DNA from 2 places in the Neobacillus sp. DZ-9 genome. Region 2 is predicted to be linked to the other one. Evidence: predicted binding sites of a transcription regulator. Region 2 holds the regulator's gene; the other holds the start of a gene.
The links. The regulator NrdR, encoded in region 2, represses ribonucleotide reductase genes. The targets are predictions, from matches to a motif close to AACACNATATATNGTGTT.
Positions count from the first base shown of each region.

Region 1 (4,436 bases), 290 kb from region 2:
CAAACAAAGAAGTTGTTATTGTAGCTGTAATTACTAAAGCTGCGATAAGTTTCTTCAACATTTGTTAGTCCCCCTTGGAGTGACTTGATACTCATACTATACAAGGAAAGAGTAACAGCGAGGTCACAGCTAGATTACAATCGTGTTACAAAAATTATTTTGGAATAATTTTGTGCAAAAAAAGCGAATGGAAAAATCATATCCATCCGCTTTGAAAAATTCTATAATCCACACTTTAATTGGGCATTACAATTTGTACAAGTATTACAGCCGCCGATTTCTTTTACCTTTCCTTTTCGGCAGACTGGGCATGTGTTCCCGACTTCAGAACCGATAGTCACGTCCGTTGAACGAAGATCGCTGATTGTATCAACTAGAACGACATGCTGCTTTGGTTTTTCATCAAACATGGATAACTGCTCATTAGTGTTCTCTTCTGCTTTCAGTGTAAGTACCTGAGAATCACGTGAACCGTCTACATAGACAGTACCGCCTTTTGCACCGCCGCGGTATAGACGCTCATATACCTTTTCCACTTGTTCCACACTGTAGCCTTTTGGCGCGTTAACTGTTTTACTGATAGAACTGTCAATCCAGCGCTGGATGACACATTGAACATCAGCATGGGCTTCAGGAGCAAGCTCCATTGCTGTAACAAACCATTTTGGCAGATTGTTTGGATCTGCTTCAGGATGCTTCTCGAGATATTCTTGAACAATATCCGCATTTACTTCTATAAATTTACCTAGACGTCCGCTTCGGTAGTATGAGAATGAGAAATAAGGCTCTAATCCAGTTGAAACCCCAACCATTGTTCCAGTTGATCCTGTAGGAGCAACCGTTAGCAAATGAGAATTTCTAATTCCGCTTTCTAAAATAGATTCGCGGATGTCTTCAGGCATTTTTTTCATATATCCAGTTTCAATGAAGGCGTGTCGTAAACGATTTGTTTCTTCATATGTTTCACCGTTTAAGAATGGGAAGCTTCCTTTTTCTTTCGCTAATTCAACTGATGTTCTATATGCAGTAGTTGCTATTGTTTCAAAAACCTCATCAACTAGTTTGTTACCTTCTGGTGAACCATACTCTGTTTCACAGTAGATAAGTAGATCATGTAAACCCATAACTCCAAGACCAACACGACGTTCACCTAGAGCTTGCTTTTTGTTTTCTTCCAAGAAATATGGAGTAGCATTGATGACGTTGTCCTGCATGCGGACACCAACAGCTACGCTACTCTTTAATTTTTCAAAGTCAACTGTTTTTGTTTCCTTATCAGCCATTTCAGCAAGATTTACAGCTGCCAAGTTACATACAGAAAATGGTGCAAGGGGTTGTTCACCACATGGATTTGTTGCAACAACTTGTTGTCCATATGCTTTCGCATTTGTCATGTCATTAGCATTATCGATGAAGAAAATACCCGGTTCCGCTGAGTAGGTCGCGCAAATATTAATTAGATTCCATAGCTCTTTTGCTTTGATCTTTTTATAAACTCGCACTTTATAACCGAGCTTTTCCCACTCACGAACATCTCCGACTTTATGCCATTCTTCGTTGTAGAATTTCATTTCCTCTTCATTATAGTGTTCAACATATGGGAAACGGAGTTCATATTCACCATCGTTTTCAACAGCTTCCATAAATTCTTTTGTTAAACACACTGAGATGTTTGCACCCGTTAAGAATTCAGAATTATGAACTGTAAAATTACCGCCGGTTGCAAGTTTTTCCTCTGCCTCAGCAATTATGGAATCACTGAAACCGCCGAGTCCAGGGATGTTTTTATAATTGACAATTCCTTGGTACATCGCTGTTTCCTGCAGAGTCAATGGTGTGAACTTTAGCTTATCTTTAGCATGCTTTTTTATCGTTTCATCGTTTGTATTTTCAATTAAGAATCGTAGAATTCTAGGGTTTTGCATTTTTGAAATAATGAATTCAATGATGTCCGGATGCCAATCCGCCAGCATGATCATCTGCGCACCTCTGCGGCTGCCTCCTTGTTCGACTAAATGAGTCAACTTCGCAATATCATCCAGCCACGAAACCGAACCAGATGATTTTCCATTTACACCTCTTGCAAGGGTGTTTCGTGGTCTTAATGTCGAACCATTTGTTCCAACACCGCCGCCTCGACTCATGATCTCCATGACCTGTTTCCGGTGGTCAGAAATACCTTCACGGGAGTCTGCTACAAAAGGCATTACGTAACAATTAAAGAATGTTACCTCAGTTCCTGATCCTGCCCCGTAAAGAACACGTCCGGCTGGAATAAAGTTCATGTTCACAAGCTCTTGATAAAACTTCTCTGTCCACTCAATTCGCTTCTCTTCCGTTTCTTCAACAGAAGCAAGACCCGTAGCATTCCTTTTAGCAATCTGCTCATAAAAAAGCTCCAGCGGCTTCTCGATTACATCGAGAGAACGCCAGATCATTCCTGTTTCAGATTCCTGTTGATCATCTAGAACGCCTCTGAATTCCTCTTCCACCAAAACCTTTGCCTTTTTCTTTTCCCAATCAATTTCCTTTATTGTACCAAGCCCTCTAGCTGGAAATTTCGGATCCTCTTTAATCGTCAAAACAACAAAGTCACCATTCGTCAGGGTAATTTTTGCAGTATCTTTAAAGGTGTAGCGGTCTAGCATGACCAATCGCGAAACGCCCTTGTGGGTTATTTTCATATCTGGGGTTACTGGGTGCACCTGGGGAAACAAGCGGATGTCCTCATTCAACCTCTCAAAATCGATATTCATTTTTTGTCTAAAAACTATAGACATGAAAACAACTCCTTCAATTTATAAAATTCTGTATATTGTGTTAGATTCTAGTAAGCTATGCTATATCTAGTTGTCTTAATAAACATAAGTTAACATAGAATTGCAGAACAAATCAACTAAAACTCAATATATGGTACCGAAAATATTTTCGACACTACTACATATTGTAGATTAGACAAAAAACAATAATTTTGTCAAACTTAAAATACACTAGATTTTTAAGCAAAATAAAGATTTCTTAGGTTTTTCGGCAAAAAACAGCATTTTTTAACATATTTTGCGGTTTGAGAATTATTTTTTTCCGAATACAGGCATACAAATTTATTAGCATGGTCCAAAATGATATTATAAAGTAATAGATTTTTGGGAGGAACAAATATGCTTGCTGAAATAAAAAAGGACGGAAACGGCTATATAGCACATTTTAAACGTCATTTAAACCATTCGGTAGAAGATGTATGGTCATATTTAACCGACAATGACAAACTTCCAAAATGGTTCCCAGAGCTTCGAGTAGATGAGCTTCGTGAGGGCGGAGTCATTAAATTTAATATCGGCGATGGCACTTTTATTGATATGAAGATTACAGAGCTAAAAATTCAATCCATATTGGAATATACTTGGGCAGAGGATCTGGTTCGGTTTGAACTTTATCCTGAGAATGAGGGCTGTAAGTTAGTCTTAATCGAAAAATTAACTAAGATTACTGACCATACACCTCGGGACCTTGCCGGATGGCATGTATGCTTGGATGTCATCAATGCCTTGCTCGATGGACGGACAATTGAATCTCGAAAAGATGAGTGGCAGAAATGGTATGAAAAATATTCAAAGGCAATTGAGAAAATTACTCATTAATAAATGTAAAGGCGAACCAAATTAAAACTGGGTTCGCCTTTATTTTTGTGGCAATCTCAATAGGTATTTTTTTATCGTTTAAAATTCCACTCATCATTCTCATAACGTTCTTTTGCAATTTTTTCAACATATGCAAGCTCTTCTTCTGTCAACTGATATGGTTCAAGCTCAATATTCAGTCCTTCGGCAAAGCCCCTATAAAACGCCTCCTTGGCCTCTTCTAGCGTAATTCTTCTTGGACTAATTGCATTAATCGCGACGGCCTTATCTTTGAAGGCCTTCTTCATCCGTTCCTTTACACGGTCATTCGGATACTTGAACAAGCTAAACAGCTTATCTTCATCTAAATCTAATAATATCGAGCCGTGCTGGAGAATGACTCCCTTTTGTCTAGTTTGCGCACTGCCAGCAACCTTCCGGCCTTCAACCACAAGCTCGTACCAGCTCGGGGCGTCAAAGCAGACTGCAGAGCGGGGATTTTTCAAAGCATCCCGTTCTTCTGCTGTTTTAGGAACAGCAAAATAGGCTTCTAACCCTAAATGATGAAACCCTTTTAAAATGCCTTCTGAAATCACTCGGTAAGCCTCTGTGACTGTTTTTGGCATCTCTGGATGGTCTTCTGATACGATTACACTATATGTAAGCTCATGATCATGAAGGACGCCGCGTCCGCCGGTTGGTCTTCTGACAAAGCCTAGCTGATGTGCTTTCACTGCTTCCATATCGATTTCTTTATCTACTTTTTGAAAATAACCAACAGATAACGTTGGAGGGTTCCAGCCATAGAAGCGAATGACC
Region 1 covers NZ_JCAIOL010000001.1:445,199-449,634, reverse strand. Annotated here, with positions in the region: gene AC59HZ_RS02245 (C40 family peptidase) at 1-61, opposite strand, end outside; gene AC59HZ_RS02240 (vitamin B12-dependent ribonucleotide reductase) at 222-2,780, opposite strand; gene AC59HZ_RS02235 (SRPBCC family protein) at 3,159-3,638, shown strand; gene AC59HZ_RS02230 (lipoate--protein ligase family protein) at 3,710-4,436, opposite strand, start outside.
Region 1: the regulator NrdR is predicted to act here: its motif matches at 2,805-2,822, upstream of AC59HZ_RS02240 (vitamin B12-dependent ribonucleotide reductase).

Region 2 (4,436 bases):
AATCCAAATAAATATTATTAACGACGGTTCGGCCCGTCCACCAGAACAGGTTCACTCAAGGACCGAATCCGCTCCATGATCCTGCGTGCCTTCATTTTCTCCTCTTCGCCACGCTGACTATAGGTCAAATGGTGCTCGAGCCCTGCAAAATCAAAGTTTGAAGTGAAAAATGTCGGCAGGCTTTCCAGCATCCGAAACTGTAAAATCGGCCCCAATACTTCATCCCTCGTCCAACTGGACACCGCTTCTGCACCAATATCATCCATCATTAGGATCGGTTCTTTTTTTAGCGCTTCTATTTTTTCATTTAAGGTGGAATCGGCAATGGAACTTTTCATTTCCCTTAGCAGTTCTGGCACATAAACAATCATCGAGGAAATCTGTTTCTTTGCAAGTTCATTGGCAATGGCACCTAGCAAATAGGATTTTCCCACACCAAATTTGCCGTAAAAATATAATCCCTTTTGTTTCTTGCCCTTTTCATAGTTCATTAAAAAAGTGGCTGCTTTATCTACGGCATCAAGCCTGCCCGTATCTCCTTCAAAATCTTCGAAGGATGCTTCCAAAATATCTCGTGGGACATACAAGCTTTTGATGAGCTGTTCGTTTTTCCGCTTTTCATCTGCGATTACTTTTCTCTGGCATCTTTTATAAACAACATCAATGGAGCCGCGATTTATTACTAATTCCGGGTGATAGCCCTTCATCATATTGACACAGCCATCAAGACTTGGACATTTATTACATCCAATACTTTGTTTGGTGAATTCAAATAATTTTATCAGGCCTTTATTAATCATGTCATGCGTCACTTCATCCTGATGCTCCATTAAAAAGGCTCTTACACCAGGATTTTGGAGCACCTCCTGACGCTGCTCTTCAAACCGTTTTTGAAAGTTTTCATTTCCCGATAGCCGCTGCAATGTTTTATTAATTCTCTCCATCCTTTGTCACCCCCTATTTTCGAAAAGCCTTTAATTTCTCTTCGATGGCGCGTTTTTTGGCCTCATCTTCAGAAATGTTTGCTTGTGGATTATCTTTAGCAGAATTATTAGAGCTTTCATCAAACCAATCTGGAATAAGTTCTGTCCGAATAGGCTTTTTGTTTGTTGTCCCTTTTCCGCCTGATTTTTTATTTTCCGTCCAGCCGAGATAGGTTCGGTGTTCCTTCTTCGCCAGGTCCATTGCCTCTTTTACGGTCTTCATTTGCAATCTTGCCCAGTGACTGGCGAGTTTTTCTACATAGCCTTTTGTAAGCTTCATTTCCGTTTTAAGCATGACAAAATGAATGAGGACATTAATTACGCCAGGAAGAAGCTTTTGTTTAAACATAACCTCTTCAATAATTTGGATATCCGATTTTGAAGGCTCTGCTCCCCCTGAAAGGTCTATTAAAAATTGCAATGGAGAGGTTGTCTCCAAATAGCGAATCAATTGTTCTTCTTGTGTTTTGGGTTCGGTGATTTGAACTTGATGAATAGCAGGCTGAACCCGTTCAACCAGGTTAGGAAGTTGATCATGATTGACATATTGATACCAATCACGGGCTCCCTTTCTTAATTCTTCAATATCAATTTCATTGGATTCATTTAAGGCACTGAAAATTATATTTTTCATTTGCAGCGGGTCAATTGTATAAAGGAAAGCCAAATTGCTAATAACCTCTTTTACTTTAGGGGTTAATGCCTTCTTTGGGACCAACGATTCATTTAAACCAGCCATTAACAAATCAAAATCGAAGCTTCCAACATCAATTTGGATTCCTCTTTGCTCATTACGGCCAATAAATTGCTGATTTTCTTTCGCTTCCAACTCTTCCGAAGTATCCTGTAGATACTGCAGACTCCCTGGTGTAGCGGAAGCAAACACATCCTGAAAAGCTTTCGTTACATCCTGGAATTCTTTACCGTTTGGTTTTTTCTGATCGGAAAAAAAGTGTTTAAGCCTGTTAAAGTGTTTTTTTCCTATTTTTCGATAGAGATAAATATTTAACATTCCATCTAAAAAGAATTGTTCAGGATTTAATGGAGGGTGAAGCTCATAAATAAAGGATCTTTCACCTTCATCCATCTTCACATATGTTTTTAATAAACCAATACCCTCAAGCTTTAAGCGAGCTTCATAGATATCCTTTAAATTCTTCCCTAATAGGTTCATTAAGAGATGGTGTGTAGAGTGTTCCGACCACAGTCTATTTTCCTCAAGCTCCGACCAAAGTGTCATATATAGGCTAAAACAGACTGATCCAATTAAGGGCTGATATAAGAACGTCAGCACTTTTCGGTCATACTCATGCAAGAGCCCATTTGCCGCTACCCGGTAACGGTCGATCGGAAGAATTTCCTGCCAATGCTGCGCCATACCCATTTACCACTCCCTTCAATTTAAAAAGAGAGCGATAGCTCCCTTATGATTTCTCTTTATTTATTAGTTCCTTTAATTCTTCAATAAAAACATTAATGTCCTTAAATTGACGGTAAACCGAAGCAAAGCGGACATAGGCTACTTCGTCGACATGTGCCAATCTGTCCATAACCATTTCGCCAATTTCTTCACTTTTGATCTCTGAAATACCCTGGCTGCGAAGTGCCTTTTCCACTCCATGTGTAATATCCTCTAGTTCCTTTAGGGCAACAGGACGCTTTTCACAAGCTTTTATCAATCCGCGAAGTATTTTATCACGGCTAAATTCTTCCCTTGTGCCTTCCTTCTTCACGACAATTAAAGGAATTTCTTCGATTTTCTCAAAAGTAGTAAAACGATAGCCGCATTCTTCGCATTCTCTTCGTCGTCTTGTCGCTCGTCCTTCATCAACAGGCCGAGAATCAAGCACACGAGTTCCATAATTTTGACATGAAGGGCATTTCATTTGCTAATCAACTCCAACTCTAAACAATAAATCCGTTCAGCATTCTTACTATTATCTTATAAAAAAGAATACCTTTTCACAAGTAGAAGTATTAAGAGTTTTTTATAGTCGTATGTAATTGATTCATTCGCTCGTAATAAGAGTTGATCCGCTTTTTCAAGTCCGGATAGATGCCCAGCAAGGAGAATTTCTCGGATGAAATATTAAAATCAACAGCTGTTTGCATTGGTTTTACAGAAACAATTGTCGCAATAAGGAAGCAGGAGAATGGTTTATGGATTTCAACGGCAATTTCTCCATGTTCTTTTGAAACGGTCATTATCCGGCAATCAGCGTCTTCCCGAAACATTTTTTCTGCTGATTCGAATAGTTGATTAAAAGTAGCTTTATAATAATGTGTTTTCAGTGAAGCATCAGAGTTCCCATCAGATGTTTCAATTTCTTTTTTAAATCGAGTAAATAAATTAGCCATAAAAACCCCCCGCAAATTACGCTTTTATTATAGTGTACAACATTACACCAAAAATATAAAAAGAGGTGTACTGAATACACCTCTTACGATTTTTAGTTTTATTAGAATTTAAAGGACTCTTGCTTGTTTAACTCGAACAGGACCCATTCCACGTGGAATTTCAATGTTCTCGCGTGTTTCAGCATTTAACGCTTCAGCAATATAATCCGCAGCAATATTTGGATTTAAATCACCGCAAGTATATACGTCAATGCTTGCATAGCCGTGCTCAGGGAAGCTGTGAATGGTTAGATGTGATTCAGAAATAATGACTACCCCGCTGACACCTTGTGGAGCGAATTTATGAAAAGCTACTTCGCGAATTTCTGCACCTGACTTAAGAGCCGCTTCTACAAAAGTTTGTTCAATAAAGTCAATGTCATTCAGTTTTTCAAAGTCGCATCCCCATAATTCAGAGATTACGTGACGACCCATTGTTTCCATATTCAATTCCCCCTCTAACCTTTTTCAGATCCTTTCTTGAAATTCTGTTATTAACGGTACAGAACAACTACCACGGGGGAAAGTTAGTCCAGAGAGGTCCTAACCCTTTAAGTAATTATCCACTCCCAATTTCAAGAAGTTCACGATGACTAGTATACTTTGTTTATATTTATTTTGCAACCTATCAAAATGAAATTTTTGCAAGTATTAAATAATTCCATTTAATGATATTCAAATTAGGAAAAATGGCAACAAAAAAAGCTGTCAATCGACAGCCTTTTTAGCCAACCTTAACCTTTGATAAATTGGCAATTTCCTCTGCTACATATAATGTAAGATCGATTACGCGTGAAGAATAGCCCCATTCATTATCATACCAAGCAAGGACTTTTACTTTTCTTGTACCCATTACCATGGTGGAAAGTCCATCAATAATAGCGGAATGCTCGTTTGTATTAAAATCCACGGATACCAATGGTTCCATTGTCAAATCTAGAACTCCTTTTAAATGACCATCAGCCGCTTCGGTAAACGCTCTATTGATATCATCAACAGTTACATCTTGTTTCAAATCAACCACTAAGTCCACTAATGATACGTTTGGTGTCGGAA
Region 2 covers NZ_JCAIOL010000001.1:155,494-159,929, reverse strand. Annotated here, with positions in the region: gene dnaI (primosomal protein DnaI) at 18-944, opposite strand; gene AC59HZ_RS00795 (replication initiation and membrane attachment family protein) at 958-2,361, opposite strand; gene nrdR (transcriptional regulator NrdR) at 2,408-2,869, opposite strand; gene AC59HZ_RS00785 (hypothetical protein) at 2,961-3,341, opposite strand; gene speD (adenosylmethionine decarboxylase) at 3,450-3,824, opposite strand; gene AC59HZ_RS00775 (glyceraldehyde-3-phosphate dehydrogenase) at 4,105-4,436, opposite strand, start outside.